DNA from 4 places in the Streptomyces sp. NPDC097595 genome. Region 3 is predicted to be linked to each of the others. Evidence: riboswitches for the same ligand, from Rfam matches in the RefSeq annotation. Region 3 holds a riboswitch; each other region holds the start of a gene.

What was found. Region 3 has a riboswitch for cyclic di-AMP ahead of ACIQZN_RS14010 (transglycosylase SLT domain-containing protein). Riboswitches for the same ligand answer to the same signal wherever they lie in the genome.
Positions count from the first base shown of each region.
Region 1: another riboswitch for cyclic di-AMP. It lies ahead of ACIQZN_RS33340 (M23 family metallopeptidase); the one in region 3 lies ahead of ACIQZN_RS14010 (transglycosylase SLT domain-containing protein).
Region 2: another riboswitch for cyclic di-AMP. It lies ahead of ACIQZN_RS01005 (peptidoglycan DD-metalloendopeptidase family protein); the one in region 3 lies ahead of ACIQZN_RS14010 (transglycosylase SLT domain-containing protein).
Region 4: another riboswitch for cyclic di-AMP. It lies ahead of ACIQZN_RS07495 (NlpC/P60 family protein); the one in region 3 lies ahead of ACIQZN_RS14010 (transglycosylase SLT domain-containing protein).

Region 1 covers NZ_JBIWCN010000030.1:55,186-59,386, forward strand. Annotated here, with positions in the region: gene ACIQZN_RS33325 (SHOCT domain-containing protein) at 1-269, opposite strand, end outside; tRNA gene ACIQZN_RS33330 (tRNA-Met) at 438-511, shown strand; gene ACIQZN_RS33335 (PP2C family protein-serine/threonine phosphatase) at 681-1,844, shown strand; cyclic di-AMP (ydaO/yuaA leader) riboswitch at 2,054-2,207, shown strand; gene ACIQZN_RS33340 (M23 family metallopeptidase) at 2,219-3,388, shown strand; gene ACIQZN_RS33345 (aldo/keto reductase) at 3,598-4,201, shown strand, end outside.
Region 2 covers NZ_JBIWCN010000001.1:226,422-230,622, forward strand. Annotated here, with positions in the region: gene ACIQZN_RS00985 (aspartate aminotransferase family protein) at 1-447, shown strand, start outside; gene ACIQZN_RS00990 (helix-turn-helix domain-containing protein) at 509-1,117, shown strand; gene ACIQZN_RS00995 (DUF6126 family protein) at 1,128-1,304, shown strand; gene ACIQZN_RS01000 (tyrosine-protein phosphatase) at 1,316-2,128, opposite strand; cyclic di-AMP (ydaO/yuaA leader) riboswitch at 2,541-2,697, shown strand; gene ACIQZN_RS01005 (peptidoglycan DD-metalloendopeptidase family protein) at 2,701-3,612, shown strand; gene ACIQZN_RS01010 (SGNH/GDSL hydrolase family protein) at 3,796-4,201, shown strand, end outside.
Region 3 covers NZ_JBIWCN010000007.1:244,856-249,056, reverse strand. Annotated here, with positions in the region: gene ACIQZN_RS14020 (SpoIIE family protein phosphatase) at 1-334, opposite strand, end outside; gene ACIQZN_RS14015 (Rv0909 family putative TA system antitoxin) at 481-663, opposite strand; gene ACIQZN_RS14010 (transglycosylase SLT domain-containing protein) at 837-1,703, opposite strand; cyclic di-AMP (ydaO/yuaA leader) riboswitch at 1,707-1,891, opposite strand; gene ACIQZN_RS14005 (2,3-dihydro-2,3-dihydroxybenzoate dehydrogenase) at 2,315-3,151, shown strand; gene ACIQZN_RS14000 ((2,3-dihydroxybenzoyl)adenylate synthase) at 3,203-4,201, shown strand, end outside.
Region 4 covers NZ_JBIWCN010000004.1:83,112-87,312, forward strand. Annotated here, with positions in the region: gene pcrA (DNA helicase PcrA) at 1-1,373, opposite strand, end outside; cyclic di-AMP (ydaO/yuaA leader) riboswitch at 1,535-1,685, shown strand; gene ACIQZN_RS07495 (NlpC/P60 family protein) at 1,684-2,832, shown strand; gene ACIQZN_RS07500 (hypothetical protein) at 2,883-3,236, opposite strand; gene ACIQZN_RS07505 (NlpC/P60 family protein) at 3,546-4,201, shown strand, end outside.

The sequences.
Region 1 (4,201 bases), on a different contig from region 3:
CTGATGTACGCCTTGAAGGCTGCGTCGCGTTCCTTCGCCTCCTGGACGTCGCGCTTGCCCATGGACTTGCCGCGCGCGATCACGTAGATCAGCACGCCCACATAGGGCAGTACCAGCGCCAGGATCAGCCAGCCGGCCTTGCCCCAGCCGCTCAGGTCATGGCTGCGGAAGATGTCCATGATGACCCGGAAGAGGAGGAAGAGCCACATGATCCAGAGGAAGAACCAGAGCATCGTCCAGAACAGGTTGAGCAGGGGATAGTCGTCCATCGTCCACTCCCGGATCCGCGTCGGGTTGCTGAATCTGAAAACAGTCATATCACCGCATTCACCCCATTGCCCGTTGGTGTGGGCCGAGGGGTGGAGGGGTGCGCGGGCCGAGGCGGCCGGGCCGTGGTCATGAGGGCCCCGAACATGACGTAGAGTTGGGTTCACCGACGCGGGGTGGAGCAGCTCGGTAGCTCGCTGGGCTCATAACCCAGAGGTCGCAGGTTCAAATCCTGTCCCCGCTACTGAAACATCGGGCCCGGCACGCAAGCAGCGTGCCGGGCCCGATGCATTGTCGGCGCCCCGCCCCCTCGCCCCATCGGCGGCCGAGGAGTCGCCCGCCGGCCGGGCAGCGGCGAGGCTGGGGGAGGGTGCGCGGTACCGGCCGCGGCGGCACCGGGCAGGAGACCGCAGGTGGGGAAGTGGACGCGACGGTGGCGAGGGCGTGACGGCGCGGGCAGCCGCCGCTTCGTCCGGGTGCTGCCCGCCGCGATGATCGTCGTGGGGGTGGCCTTCGACTACTTCACCCCGCCCGCCTTCACCGCAGTCCCGATATTCGCGGCCGCCCCGCTGATCGCCGCGCCGTTCTTCGGTCTCGGCGCCACCCTCCGGATCGGGCTCGCCGGGGTCGTCGCGATCGCCGCGATGCGGCTCTACACCGGGGACCTACCGGGCGCGGTCCCGTTCATCGAGATGCTCACCGTGCTGACGGTCGCCTTCCAGGCCGGGGTGATCAACCGGGTCGTGCGGCGCGGGAACGATCAGCTGGCATCCGCCCGGATCATCGCCGAGACGGCCATGCGGGCCGTGCTGCCCGCCCCGCCCGAGCGGATCGGCGGACTCCAGGTGGCCGCGCGGTACGAGGCGGCGCAGGCGGACGAGTTCGTCGGGGGCGACCTCTTCGCGGCCGCTGACACTCCGTACGGCGTACGGCTGGTGTTGGGCGATGTGCGCGGGAAGGGGCTGGAGGCGGTCGGCGCGGTGGCGGTGGTGATCGGGGCGTTCCGGGAGGCGGCCGAGCAGGAGAAGTCGCTGGAGGGCGTGGCGCAGCGGCTGGAGCGCGCGCTGGCGCGTGAGTCGGTACGGCGGAGCAATCTGGACGCGTTCGAGGGGTTCGTGACCGCCGTGCTCGCGGAGATCCCGCCGGGCGCGGAGCACGTACGGATCGTGAACCGCGGCCATCCGGATCCGCTGCTGCTGCACGGGGACGGGGCGGTGGAGGCACTGACGCCCTCGGAGCCCGCGCTTCCGCTGGGCATGGACCTGGGGGTGCGGCCGGACCGCTCGGACGAGTGGGAGCTGCCGGCCGGCGGGACGCTGCTGTTCTACACGGACGGCCTGTCGGAGGCCCGGGACGCCGACGGTGTCTTCTACGACCCCGCGGAGCGGCTGGGCGGGCGGCTCTTCCCCGGCCCGGAGGAGCTGCTGTCCGCGCTGACCGACGACGTACGGCTGCATACGGGGGGCGAGTCGACCGACGACATGGCGCTGCTCGCGGTGGCCAGGCCGGCGAAGGGGCAGCCCGACCGGCGCAGGACGGTGAAGATCGTCAAGCGGGGTACCACGCTCAGTGACTGAGGGGCGCCGCTCCGCATAACAGTTGACGCAACGTCAGAAAACGCGTAGTGGCTGAACGCCGATCAACTCGCCCGATTCCACCCTGTTGTGCCCCGTAAGTCCAGGCCGAGCACGTGAACGATCAGTGGGAACAGCTTGGAATCGGAGCCGTCTGTCTATTAACGTTCGATAACGCAGCGCGGTTGTCCCAGCCGTCGTCAGGACGGCGCCGCGCGCGTGCGCCGAATTCCGCAAGGGAACCGGGGAACCACCTACATGGGGTGAATCGGGCATCGTCGTCTTCACAAGAGGCGAAGGAACCCGTAGGAGACCTTCCTGCTCCGAACCCGTCAGCTAACCCGGTAGGCGAGAAGGAAGGAAAGGAGCGCGCCCGCGTGGCGTCCAACAAGCCTGCCCCCGAATCGCCTTCCCGGTTCGTGCCCGAGTACGGCGCCGACTTCGCGTCCGGCCCCGGCACCGCCTACATCCCGGAACAGGGCGGTGACTACGTGACCGATCAGGGCAACGGCTTCGCCACCGGCGCCGGTTTCGGCAGCGGCTTCCGCGCCGACGACGCCGACTCCGAGCGGACCTGGGAGGAATGGAACCCCACCGAGGAGTCCGTCCGCCCCGTCCGCGGCAAGCACCGTGTCGCCAAGCAGCGCAATGGTCTGGCCCGTAGCTCCACCGTCCTCGGCGTCGGTGTCATCGCGGCCGTCGGCGCGGGCGGCATGGCCACCGCGCAGAGCAAACCGCCGGTCTCCATCTCTCTTCCCGATTCCATCGCGGACAATCTCCCCGACGCCAAGTCCCTTCCCGGCGTAGGCGCGTTGTTCTCCGGCGAGAGCGAGGCCGAAACCCCCGCGACCGCCACCGCCGCCGCCCCGCTGACCACCGCCGGCATCACCACCACCGAGGCCGAGCAGGGCACCACGGACGCCGGCGAGGCGTTGCGCGCCCGCATCCTCCAGCAGGCCGAGCAGCAGCAGGGTGCCGCCGACGCCGAGGCGAAGGCGGCCGAGGAGAAGGCCGCTGCCGAGAAGGCGGCCGCCGAGGCGAAGAAGCAGCAGGACGAGGCCGAGGCCAAGGCCGCCGCCGAGAAGAAGAAGGCGGAGGAGGAGGCGAAGAAGAAGGCCGAGGCCCTGCGCCTGGCCAAGCTCGCCGCCAGCTACGCCATCCCCACCTCCTCGTACACGATCACCTCGACGTTCGGCGAGGCCGGTTCGATGTGGTCCTCCGGCTACCACACGGGCCTCGACTTCGCGGCCCCGACCGGCACCCCGATCAAGGCCATCCACACCGGCACCATCAAGTCGGCCGGCTGGTCCGGCGCCTACGGCTACCGCACGGTGCTGGAGCTGGAGGACGGCACCGAGCTGTGGTTCTGCCACCAGTCCTCGATCGGCGTCACGGTCGGCCAGAAGGTCACCACCGGCGACACCATCGGCCGCGTCGGCGCGACCGGCAACGTGACCGGCCCGCACCTCCACCTGGAGGTCCACACCCCGGACGGCACCGGCATCGACCCGATGGCCTGGCTGCGCGCCCGCGGTCTGACCGTCTGAGGTCTCCTCTCTTCCGGCGCCCCGGCCCTTCCCCGCATACGCCCGGCCGCCCTTCCCGCACGCGGCCTTCCGAACCCCGGCAGCCCTGACGCATACCCCCCCCGACGTCAGGGCTGCCGGTTCGCGTGGCCGCGGGCCGCCGGATGTAGACGGCACGGAATGGCGAGTGGGCCGGAATAGCGAGCGGGCCGGAAGCCGTTGTTCCACTCATGACTTCACTGCGCAATCTCGGCCCGTCCGGCCTCCAGGTCTTCCCGCTCTGCCTCGGTGGAAACGTCTTCGGCTGGACCGCGGACGAGGACCAGTCCTTCGCCGTTCTCGACGCGTACGCGGCGGCCGGCGGCAACTTCGTGGACACCGCCGACGCCTACTCGCACTGGGTTCCCGGCAATGAGGGCGGCGAGTCCGAGACCGTCATCGGCAAGTGGCTCGCCTCGCGCGGCAACCGGTCCGATGTCGTGGTGGCCACCAAGGTCGGTGCCCTCCCCGGCTACAAGGGCCTCTCGGCGCCCACCATCAAGTCGGCCGCCGAGGAGTCGCTGCGCCGGCTCGGCACGGACCACATCGACCTGTACTACACGCACTTCGACGACGAGACCGTCCCGGTCGAGGAGATCATCACCGCCCTCGACGAGCTGGTGAAGGAGGGCAAGGTCCGCGAGATCGCCGCCTCCAACATCAGCGCCGCGCGGCTGCGCGCCTCGCTGGACTTCTCCGAACGCGAGGGCCTGGCCCGCTATGTGGCGCTCCAGCCGCACTACAACCTCGTCTCCCGGTACACCTACGAGGGCGAGCTCCAGGACACCGCCGCCG
Region 2 (4,201 bases), on a different contig from region 3:
GCGGTGCTGTCGGTGATGGAGGACGAGGAGACCGTCGCGCACGCGCGCCGCACCGGCGACCTGCTCCGTGAGCGGCTGTCCGCGCTCGTCGGGCGCTACGAGCTGCTGCACGAGGTGCGGGGGCGCGGGCTGATGATCGGCATCGAGTTCGGCCGCCCCACCTCGCTGAAGTTGCGCAGCCGCTGGACCATGCTTCAGGCGGCCCGCAAGGGGCTCTTCGCGCAGATGGTCGTCGTGCCGCTGCTCCAGAAGCACCGCATCCTGACCCAGGTCTCCGGCGACCACCTCGAAGTGATCAAGCTGATCCCGCCGCTGGTCATCGATGACGCGGACGTCGACCGCTTCGTGGAGGCGTTCACCGCCGTCATGGACGACGCGCACAGCGGCGGGGGACTGATGTGGGACTTCGGACGGACCCTGGTGAAGCAGGCCGTCGCCAACCGCTGAGGCGTTTTGCCCCTGAGGCAAGAAATTTGCCTCAGGGGAAATTCTTGGGCCCAATGGAGGTATGAACCCTCCGGACGACCTGGCGGCCGGTGAGCTGCCCGGTGTCGCGCCACGCCTGCGCGATCTGCGCCGAGGCCGTGGTCTCACCCTGGAGACCGCGGCCCAGCGGGCCGGGCTCTCGCCCGCCCACCTCTCCCGGCTCGAAACGGGCCGGCGCCAGCCCTCGCTGCCGATGCTGCTCCAGCTGGCCAGGATCTACGGTACGACGGTCTCCGAGCTGCTCGGCGAGATGCCCCCGGAACGTGACGCGATCGTCCGCGGCCGCCCGTTCGAGGGCCCGGCCGCCGACGGCTGGCTGTACCAGCAGGCCGGCGGCTCCGGCCGGGCGATGCAGGCGCTGCGCGTCCGCGTCCCGTACGGCGCCCAGGGCGACCTGGTCCGCGTCCACCCCGGCGAGGAGTGGCTGTACGTCCTGAGCGGCCGCCTCCGGGTGACGCTCGGCGAGACGGTCCACGACCTCGCGCCCGGGGACGGCGCGCACTTCGACTCGCTCACCCCGCACCGGATCGCCGCCCCCGAACCCGAGGGCGCCGAGCTGCTCTTCGTCCACACCCTGCTGCAGAGCCCCGCCGCCGACCTGTGCCTCGGTGGCCAGGTCCACCGTCGCTGAGAGGCCCGTCATGTCCGATTCAGAGCACTACGACCCGCTCACCCCGGCCCCGCGTCCCGGCGCCGACACCCAGGAGAAGAAGATGCCGCGCGGACTCGTCATCCGCCTCTTCGCCTATCTCGTGGTCGGGCATGTCATCGCCGCGTTCCTGTACCTGCTCTTCGCGGTCGGCATGCACAACCAGTAGGGGGAGCCGGCTCAGCTCTCGTCGAGGAGGCGTTCGCGCAGCTGCTCACGGGTGGCGGGCGTGAGCTTCAGCCCGTCGGCGAGATAGCGGTCGGTGCCGCCCCAGGTCTCGTCGATGGCGGCGAAGGCCGCGGCGAGGTAGTCGGGCTGGGCGCCGAAGAGCGGGTTGAGCAGCTCCAGCACCTCCGGGGACAACCCGGCGGCCGAGGTGTCGCTGCGCCGGATGCGGTAGCGGCGGTGCGCGTCGTTCGACTTGAGGTAGTCGGCCTCGATGGTCTCGCGTCCGACGCCCACCGCCAGCAGCGTCACCGCGATGGAGAGCCCGGCCCGGTCCTTGCCGGCCGCGCAGTGCATCAGGGCGGGCACGCTGTCCTCGGCCAGGGCGTGCAGCACCCGGCTGTGCTCGGCGGTGCGCTCCAGGATGATCGAGCGGTACGAGGCGACCATGCGGCGGGTCCCCTTGCCGTCGGCCAGGATCGAGCGCAGCTCCGCGATGTTGCCGTCGCGCACCATCCGCCAGAACTCCGCGCCGTCCGCCGGGTCGCTGAGCGGGATGCTCACATTCCGTACGCCGGGCAGCTCGATGTCCAGGCCGTCCAGCTTGTGGTCCGCCGTGTTGCGGAAGTCGAAGACCGTGTGCAGGCCGAGCCCGCCGAGGAACGTCGCGTCCTCGGCCGTGGCGTGTGCCAGGTGGCCGCTGCGGTAGAGCCTGCCGTGCCGGACTTGGCGGCCGTCGGTGGTGGGCAGGCCGCCCACGTCGCGGAAGTTGCGGACGCCGGTGAGTACGGGCTCCGCCGGCGGGGTCTGCGGCAGCTGCTGCGTCACGGTCACTCCTGGAGGCTCTGCCCCGGCGCGTGTCGCCGACGGGCCCACGACCGCGACGATACGACATCGGTTCCTGGGGCAATCATCTCGGCCGCCCGCTCCCCGTCGACGCGGAGGACGACCGCGACATGTCCGTATTGATGGGATATGCCCAACCTGCCCCGGTTGTGCGGGAGATGATCACCCGCTCGTGAGCGGGATCATATCCGTGACGGTGTGTGGTGACGGCCCGGCTGGGTAGTCCCCGCGCCGCGCGGAAAGCCAAGATCCGTAATCCACGGAGTGTGACCGGAATTCCGCACCGCAATTCCGGTGCGGAATCCGGTGCCGAACACGTGGCTTGTTTCCGCCGTCCCGGCTCGCTTACGTTCCATGCCATCCGGATGGAACGCCCAATCCTGCCGCCGTCCGGAATTCGCATCCACTTCACCGTGTGGCAGGAGCGGGGGAACCAGGTAAGCCGCCGACCGGGACGACCGGACGGCTAGGGGTGAAGTCGCGCCAGGCGCGGCCGGGCATCTCCAGCCCGAACCCGACAGCTCACCTCGCAGGCGCCGGAGAGGAAATTCTTCATGCCCAATTCGGGTAAGCACCGCCGTCCCAAGTCCAGCACCATCGCCCGTGGCGTCGTCGCCGCGAGCGCCGGCGGAGCCGTCATCGCGCTTCCGCTGCTCGGCGCCACCGGTGCCCACGCCGCGGAGCAGTCCGCCCCGGCCACGTCGAAGTCGGTCGCCGCGCACACCGCCCCGGCCAAGCCCGCGAAGAGCGCCGGCACCACCACGTACTCGGTCGTCTCCGGCGACTACCTGTCGAAGATCGCGGCCCAGCACCACCTCAAGGGCGGCTGGCACAAGCTGTACCAGGACAACCGCGAGGCCGTCGGCGAGAACCCGAGCCTGATCTTCCCGGGCATGAAGCTCACCCTCGGCGCCAAGGCGGCCCCCGCCGCCGCGACCCCGTCCAAGGCCCCCGCCAAGACGGCGGAGAAGACCGAGGCGAAGGCCGCACCCAAGGCCGAGACGAAGGTCGAGACCAAGACCGAGGCGCAGACCGAGGCCCCGGCCTCCCAGGACAACGCCTCCGGCTACGTCCACCCGGTCCCCGGCAACCACACCACCGCCTACCGCGCCTCCGGTGCCAGCTGGTCCAGCGGCAGCCACACCGGCATCGACTTCCCCGTCTCCACCGGCACCAGCGTGAAGGCCATCACCTCCGGCACCGTCGTCACCGCCGGCTGGGGCGGCGCCTACGGCAACCAGGTCGTCATCAAGCACGCCGACGGCCACTACTCCCAGTACGGCCACATGTCCTCGCTCTCCGTCTCGGCGGGCCAGACCGTGACCGTGGGCCAGCAGGTCGGCCTCTCCGGCGCCACCGGCAACGCCACCGGCCCGCACCTCCACTTCGAGATCCGCACCGGCCCGGAGTACGGCTCGGACATCGACCCGATCGCCTACCTGGCGTCGCACGGGATCAACGTCTGATCCAGGCAGTACCGGCCCGGTGATCCGGGCCCCTGAACGACACAGAGGGACGGCGCACGGCGGTGCGCCGTCCCTCTGCTTATTCCCCCTTTACCGAAAACTGACCGGGTGGTTTATCTCACCACCCGTCAACCCCTTATTACGGTCGCGTAGGTCACATTCCGGGGTGCAGGATATGCGGTTGTGGCAGACGATTCGAACAACCTCCAGCAGGGCGCCGTCGACCGACAGGGCGCCATCGGGTCGTACGCGGCGATTGGCGACAGCTTCACCGAGGGAGTCGGCGACCCCGGCCCGGACGGAAGGTTCGTCGGCTGGGCCGACCGGCTCGCGGTACTCCTCGCGGACCGGCTCCCGGAGCCCGGCCCGGCGACCGGGGACTTCCGGTACGCCAATCTCGCCGTACGAGGACGCCTCCTCGACCAGATAGTCGAGGAGCAGGTGCCCCGCGCCAAGGAACTCGCCCCCGATCTGGTGAGCTTCTGCGCCGGCGGCAACGACATCATCCGGCCGGGCACCGACCCGGACGACGTGGCCGAACGCTTCGAGCGGGCGGTCGCCGACCTCACGCGTTCGGTCGGCACCGTCA
Region 3 (4,201 bases):
AGCGCCGCATGGCGTCCTCGGCGTCGGTGAGATACACCGGGCTGCCGGTGCGGAACGCCTCGGCGACCGGGAACGGCCGGTTCACGTGCATCCGCCACCAGGGGCGGAGCAGGGGGACGGGGAATCCGGCGAGGACGGCCAGCCGGAGCAGGCCGGGGGTGCGCGAGGGGAGGTAGATCCCGCCGGCCCGGCCGCCGACCGCCTCGACGGCGTGTACGACGGACTGGGCGAGCACCAGGGACAGGTCGTCCGGTGCCCGGCCGTCCTCCGGTCCTGCGGGCGGTCCGCCGCTCGGGCCGAACGGCAGCCGCCCGGCCGCGCCGTGCCAGGTCACACAGCCAGCATGCTCCCGGGCGGCCGGTGCGGCACGTCGGAGGCGCCCCCCGGGCCCGCACGGCCGGCGGGGCGCGGCGCGACACGCGGGAGCGGTGGACACCACGGCTGTGGCGTCCACCGCTCCCGCACGGTCCGGGCCAGCGATTACCGGCCCTGGTCCGGCCTGTCACCGAACTGGTCATTGGCCTTCTGCTGGGCCGAGTCGACCTGGCCGCTGTACTTGCCGCCGGTCTTCTTGTCGACGTAGTCGCCGCCCTTCTCGACTCCCTGGCGGGCCTGGTCCGGATGCCCCTTGATCATGTCCTTGATCTTGTCGAGCATGCCCATGACTGACCTCCTAGAGACGCTGACCGTTCCAGCATCCGCGCCTTGCCGTGCCCTCGCATTCCGGGGCCGGGGCCACCGTGGGCGGCAGGGCACGCGAAAGGGGCGGGAAGAAGCGCTTCCGCTTCTTCCCGCCCCTGCTCACGACCCTGCCCCGAGCGCGGGGCCGGTGTGGATCAGTACGCGCCGAAGACGTTGTCCATCGAGCCGTACGTGGCGGCGGCGTAGTTGCACGCGGCCGTGATGTTGGCGACCGGGTCGTAGAGGTCCATCGACGTACCGGGCACGTGGTACGCGTCGAAGGTGGGCTGGATCACCTGGAGCAGCCCCTTGGAGGGGGTGCCGTTGACGGCGTTGATGTCCCAGTTGTTGATCGCCATCGGGTTGCCCGAGGACTCGCGCATGATGTTGCGGTAGATGCCGTCGTAGCTGCCGGGGATGCCATGCTGCGCCATGATCGCCAGGGATTCCTTGATCCAGCCGTCGAGGTCGTCGGTGTACGTGACGGACGCCTGGGTCTCGGCGGGCTTCTCGGCGGCGACCGGGACGACGGTGCGCTCGGAGCGGTCGGCGCGGTCGGCGCTCTCCGTCCGGGGGGCGGTGTCGCCGTTCTTCTCGGCGGTCTCCGCCTTGAATGCGCTCTTCTTCGCGGCCTTGGGGGCGGCGGCCTCGGACTTGGCGCCGATGGTGAGCTTCAGGCCCGGGTGAATGAGGTCGGGGTTGCCGCCGACGGCACCGCGGTTGTCCTTGTACAGCCGCTCCCAGCCGCCGCTGAGGGAATGCCCCTGGGCGATCTTGTAAAGCGAATCGCCGGACACCACGGAATAGGTGGTGGGCGCGGCCTTGCGCACGGCAATTTCCTTGCCGGCGACGGAAGTCGGGGCCGCGGCCTTTTCGGCGACGACGGTCTTGGCGGGGGCGGCGGAGGCCGATCCGGCCGAGATCAGGGGGAGCGCGAGAACGGCTCCGCCCGCGCTGACGGCGATGAAACCGCGGGTCAGGGACGCGGACTTGGCACGACGGTGCTTACCCGTGAGGGTCATGGCGTATTTCCTCTCCGTCGCCTACGAGGTGAGCTGTCGGGTTCGGACTGGAGATGTCCGGTCGCACATGGCGACTTCACCCCTAGCCGCTCCGGATTCCGGACCGGCGGCAAACCTGGGTCCCCCGCTCCTGCCGTACGTGAGTGGTCGGGTTCCCGGACGGCGGCAGGATTCGGCGTTCCATCCGGATTGATGACGGGACCGTAAGCGAGAAACGACAGCCGGAACAAGCCCGGAATTGCTGATCACAATTGTTTTGCAAGATCAATCAAAGGAAATGCTCATGATCGCCCGAGTCGGGGGAAGTCAAATTTCTTGGCACGACTGGGAACCGGGAGATCGGATTGCGCGTCAGAAACGGCTGACGTGACGCTGCCCACTGTGGGCGTAATAGAAGCATTAGTCCGTTTTGAGTGTGTCTGGCACCATCAAAACCGCCCTGATCGCCCGTAATTGACTTTTTGCTCAAGTAGGTGCAAAAAGGGCATCCGGCGACCCGGGAACGGCCAGGATCGCGGGTTCCGACCCCCTCGCTCGCGTGATCACTCTATGGTTAGGCTTACCTAAGTGTTGCCGCCCCTCGTTCACCGTCACAGGGAGACCCCAAGACCATGGCGCCGCATTCCGCCCCTTCTTCCCGTCCTTCCGTCGCCCCGGCCGACCAGGAACTCACCGGGCGGCTCGCCCTCGTGACGGGAGCCGGACGCGGCATAGGAGAGGCGGTCGTGCGGGCGCTCGTCGCGCGCGGCTGCCGGGTCCTGGCGACCGACGCGGCCCCGGAGGGCGTCGACGCCCTCGCCCGGGAGCACGAAGGGAGCGTCGTGGCCCGGGCGCTGGACGTCACGGACGCGGCCGCCGTCGAGGCCCTGGTCGCGGAGGCGGAGGACACGCTCGGCGCTCTCGACATCGCGGTCAACGTGGCCGGGATACTGCGCTGTTCACCCGTCACCGAGCTGACCGACGAGGACTGGCGGGCGACGTTCGCCGTCAACACGGACGGGGTCTTCCACGTCTCGCGGTCCGTGGCGCGCCGGATGGCGGAGCGGGGCGCGGGCAGCATCGTCACCGTCGCGTCCAACGCCGCCGGCATCCCCCGTACGACCATGGCGGCGTACGCCGCGTCGAAGGCCGCCTCCGTCATGTTCACCAAGTGCCTCGGCCTGGAACTGGCCCCCCGGGGCGTCCGCTGCAACACGGTCTCGCCCGGCTCCACGCTCACCGACATGCAGCGCGGGATGTGGCCGGCCGGTGAGGCGCACGACGACGGGCCCGCCGCGCAGCGCGTCATAGCCGGGGACCTGGCGAGCTACCGCACGGGCATCCCGCTCGGCCGCATCGCCGAACCGGCCGACATCGCCGAGGCGGTCGCCTTCCTCGTGTCCGACCGGGCCCGCCACATCACCCTGCACGACCTGTACGTCGACGGCGGCGCCACCCTGCGCGCCTGACCCGTCCGACCGGCGCCCTCACAACGGCCATCCCCCTGGAGACCTGGAACGATGACTGCCTCACCGTACGAAGACGCCCCGACCTGGCCCGCGGAGTTCGCCGCCCGCTACCGCGCGGCCGGGCACTGGCGCGGCGAGACCTTCACCGGCATGCTGCGCGAACGGGCCGAGGCCCACGGCGACCGCGTCGCGCTGATCGACCCCGCGCCCGGGCGCCGCGCCTGGACGTACCGGGAGCTGGACGAGCGCGCGGCCCGGCTGGCGGCCGGCTTCCGGGCGCGCGGGATAGCCAAGGGCGACCGGGTAGTCGTCCAGCTGCCCAACATCGCCGAGTTCGCCGAGGTCGTCTTCGCCCTCTTCCGGATCGGCGCACTCCCCGTATACGCGCTGCCCGCCCACCGCGAGACGGAGATCGGCTACTTCTGCTCCTTCGCCGAGGCCGTCGCCTACGTCATCCCGGACCAGCACGCCGGATTCGACTACCGCGCGCTCGCCACCGCCGTACGGGACCGGGCGCCCGGCCTGAAGCATGTGTTCGTCGTCGGCGACCCGGGCGAGCACACCGCCCTGTCCGATGTGCCGTGCGACGCGGCCGGGGAGCCCGAGGACGGGCCCGAACCGCACGACCTGGCCTTCCTCCAGCTGTCCGGCGGCACCACGGGGGTGCCGAAGCTCATCCCCCGTACGCACGACGACTACATCTACTCGCTGCGCGGCTCCAACGAGATCTGCGGCGTCGACGCGGACACCCGCTTCCTCGTGATCCTGCCCGCCGCGCACAACTTCCCGATGAGCTCACCCGGTTGGCTCGGCACGCTGTACGCGGGCGGCACCGTGGTCCTCTGCCCGCGCCCCGACCCGGCCACGGCGTTCCCGGTGATCGAGCGGGAGCGCGTCACCATGACGGGCATGGTGCCACCGCTCGCCCTGGTGTGGACGGACGCGGCCGCTGCGGCGGAGCAGGACCTGTCGAGCCTGGAGCTGATCCTGGTCGGCGGCGCCAAATACAGTGAGACGGCCGCCCGGCGCCTCGAACCGGCGCTCGGCTGC
Region 4 (4,201 bases), on a different contig from region 3:
TCCCGGACCTCCTTGCGCTCGTAGAAGCGGACGCCGCCGACGACCTTGTAGGGCAGGCCGACGCGGATGAAGATCTCCTCGAAGACACGGGACTGCGCGTTCGTCCGGTAGAAGACGGCGACGTCGCCGGCCTTCGCGTCGCCCGCGTCGGTGAGGCGGTCGATCTCCTCGGCGACGAACTGGGCCTCGTCGTGCTCGGTGTCCGCGACGTAGCCCGTGATGCGGGCGCCGGTGCCGGCGTTGGTCCAGAGGTTCTTGGGGCGGCGGCTCTCGTTGCGCTCGATGACCGCGTTGGCTGCGGACAGGATCGTCTGGGTGGAGCGGTAGTTCTGCTCCAGGAGGATCGTCGTCGCGTCCGGGTAGTCCTCCTCGAACTGGAGGATGTTGCGGATGGTCGCGCCCCGGAAGGCGTAGATCGACTGGTCGGCGTCACCCACGACGCACAGCTCGGCGGGGGCGTTCTCCGGACCGGCCGGGCCGACCAGCTCGCGTACCAGCGTGTACTGGGCGTGGTTGGTGTCCTGGTACTCGTCGACCAGGACGTGCCGGAAGCGGCGGCGGTAGTGCTCCGCGACGTCCGGGAACGCCTGGAGCAGGTGGACCGTCGTCATGATGATGTCGTCGAAGTCCAGCGCGTTGGCCTCGCGCAGCCGGGCCTGGTACATCGCGTACGCCTGGGCGAGCGTCTTCTCGAAGCCGTCGGCCGCCTGGCCCGCGAAGGTCTCCTCGTCGATGAGCTCGTTCTTGAGGTTGGAGACCTTGGCGGTGAAGGACTTCGGCGGGTACCGCTTCGGGTCCAGCTCCAGATCGCGGCAGACCAGGGCCATGAGCCGCTTGGAGTCGGCCGCGTCGTAGATCGAGAACGAGGACGTGAAGCCGAGCTTCTTGGACTCGCGGCGCAGGATGCGGACGCAGGCGCTGTGGAAGGTCATGACCCACATCGCGTTGGCCCGGGGCCCGACGAGCTGCTCGACGCGCTCCTTCATCTCGCCGGCGGCCTTGTTGGTGAAGGTGATCGCCAGGATCTGGCCGGGGTGGACGCCCCGCTCGGCCAGCAGGTGGGCGATGCGGTGGGTGAGCACCCTGGTCTTGCCGGAGCCGGCGCCCGCGACGATGAGCAGGGGCGACCCGGCGTGCACGACGGCGGCGCGCTGCTCGGTGTTCAGCCCGTCGAGCAGCGCCTCGGGGTCGATGACCGGGCGGTGCGCGCCGTCGCGGTAGTACGCGTCACGGGGCGGCGGGGGCCCCTCGAACACGCCCGCGAACAGGTCCTCCGGCACCGCTTCGGGTGCGGAGTCCTCGGGGGGCGGCGGGGGCGCGTCCTCCTCCTGCTGGAGGCCGGCCAGGAAACTGTCGTCAAAGAGGCTGCTCATCGCTGTCCGAGTCTAAAGCTCTCCACTGACACCCGGTCCCGCTCCGAAAAGGTCACGGAAATGTATCGGGCATATCGCACACCAACCTTCACAGCGGCCCCATCAGTTGGCTAGCGTGCACGTTCGGACGGCCCGTACCCCCAGAGGCGACCTACGCCGAGCGTGCCGCCACGCCGAATCCGGGCCCGCCCGGAACCGGGGACCCACACGCAGTACCGGGGTGAATCGGTCCTTCCCCACCGGACCGTAGGGCAGCCTTCCGTTCCGCCCGAACCCGACAGCTAACCCGGTAGGCGGTCCACGGAAGGAGATGCCGGCCTTGGCGTCGCATCGCAAACCGCGCACCCGGATGCGCTCCACCGCCCCGGCCGTCGGGCTGACCTCGGCCGCGCTGGCCTCGGTGACCCTGCTGTCCTCCCAGAGCGCGATGGCCGCGCCCGCGCCGAAGCCGAGCATCGAGGAAGTCCAGAAGAAGGTCGACGACCTGTACCGGCAGGCCGGCACCGCGACCCAGAAGTACAACCAGGCCAAGGAGGCCACGGACCAGCAGAAGTCCAAGGTCGACTCGCTCCTGGACGACGTGGCCAAGCGCACCGAGAAGGTGAACGACGCCCGCAGGACGCTGGGCAACTACGCCGCCGCCCAGTACCGCAACGGCGGCCTCGCGCCGACCGCGACCTTCTTCCTGGCCGACGACCCTCAGTCGTTCTTCGACCAGACGCACCTCATGGACCGGATGGCCGAGCGCCAGCAGCAGGCGGTCACGGAGTTCCGTACGCAGCAGGCGAAGGTGTCCAAGCAGCGGGCCGAGGCCGTGGAGAGCCTGGAGACGCTGACCGAGTCGCAGGCCGATCTGCGCACCAGCAAGCAGAACGTCCAGACGAAGCTGACCGAGGCCCGGACGCTGCTGTCGAAGCTGACCGCCGAGGAGAAGGCGCGTCTGGCGGAGCTGGAGCGCAAGAAGGAGGCGGAGGCCGAGCGGAAGGCCGCCGAGCTGGCGAAGAAGCAGGCCGCCGCCCGGAAGGAAGCCGAGCAGAAGGCCAAGGAGTCGGGCGGCGGCGGTACGGAGACGGGTTCCGGCTCGGACACCGGCTCCGGGAGCAGCGCCTCCACGAAGGCGGAGAAGGTCCTCGCGTTCGCCCGCGCCCAGCTCGGCAAGCCGTACGTCTGGGGGGCGACCGGCCCCTCCTCGTACGACTGCTCAGGACTGACGCAGGCGGCCTGGAAGGCGGCGGGCGTCGACATCCCGCGTACCACCTGGGACCAGGTGAACGTCGGGACGCGGATCGCGACGGCCGATCTGCAACCCGGTGACCTGGTCTTCTTCTACGACGACATCAGCCACGTCGGGATCTACAAGGGCGACGGGATGATGATCCACGCGCCGAAGCCCGGGGCGAACGTGCGCGAGGAGTCGATCTACTACATGCCGATCTACGGGAGTGTGCGCCCGGCCTGACCGGGGAAGAGGGCCGGTCCGCGCGGACCGGCCCTCCCGCTTGGCGCGGCTCAGGTCCAGAGCGTGGCGATGAAGATGTTCGCCAGGGTCAGCGCGCCGACCGCCGCGAAGGCCCCCTTCTCGACCTTCTCCTCGTCCCTCTTGATGTAGACGAGCCCCAGGATCACGACCAGGAACAGCAGCTTGATCCCGATCTTGACGTTGTTCACGGGGTGGTCGTCGGCCTGGTCCAGGCCGACCAGGGCGACACCGGTGACGAGCATGGTCAGCGCACCGTGCAGCATCCCGGGGACGAACCGGGCGGTGCCGGCCTTCATCGCCTTCATCTGGCCGAGGAAGCCGCCGAGCAGGGCGGCGATGCCGATGATGTGCAGGGCGACGACGAAATCGATGAGTACGCGCATGGTTCCGCACCCTAGAACCCGCTCCCCGGACCGCTCCGGGCAGGGTGGGGCCTACGGGTCGCTTGAATGATGAATGCACTTTTTGCCTGATTCTGTCGCCCTTCTCCTGGTCACCCGGGCTTCAAGAGCGGTCATCCGGCGACAATGCCACGCCAAGAGCGGGCAATAACCGCCATAACGACACCTTTCCGTGACCTCGGATTAGCGTCCCTTCCCGGTGGCCGTGGACCAGGGACCGTCCTCGCCGGCCACCGGAGCATCCCGCCGGTACACCCCGTCGGGCCGTCGCACGGAAGGACGCCCGCCCCCGTGGCAGCGCATCGCAAACCCAGGCAGCGCCTCACCACCGCCTCCGCGGCCCGCACCGCGGCGACCCTCGCCGTCGCCGGAGCCGCGACGGCCGCCGTGCTGCCCGGAGCCGCGCACGCGGACCCCGCGCCCACCGCGAAGCAGGTCAAGGCCCAGGTGGACCGGCTGTACCGGGAGGCGGAGGTCGCCACCGAGAAGTACAACGGCGCGAAGTCCGAGGCGACCGCCGCCGCCAAGTCGGTCGACGCCCTGCGCGACGAGGCCGCCCGCAGGACCGCCCGCCTCAACACCGCCCGCGACGTGCTCGGCGCGTACGCCGCCGCGCAGTACCGGTCCGGCGGGATCGACCCCTCCGTGCAGCTGGCGCTCTCCTCCGACCCGGACCAGTACCTGCGCCGCGCCACCTACGCGGAGCAGGCCGGTGAGCGCCGGGCCACCGAGGTGCGCTCGGTGCGCCGCCAGGTCGCGGAGATCGCCCAGGTACGCGCCGAGGCGGCCGGCAGGCTCACCGAGCTGGCCTCCCGGCAGGCCGCCCTGAAGGAGCACCGGGCGACCGTCCGCGCCAAGCTGGCCGAAGCCCGCCGCCTGCTCGCCCGCCTCACCCCGGCCGAGCGCGCCTCCTACGACGCCTCCGAGGACGGGCGCGGGGCCGGCCA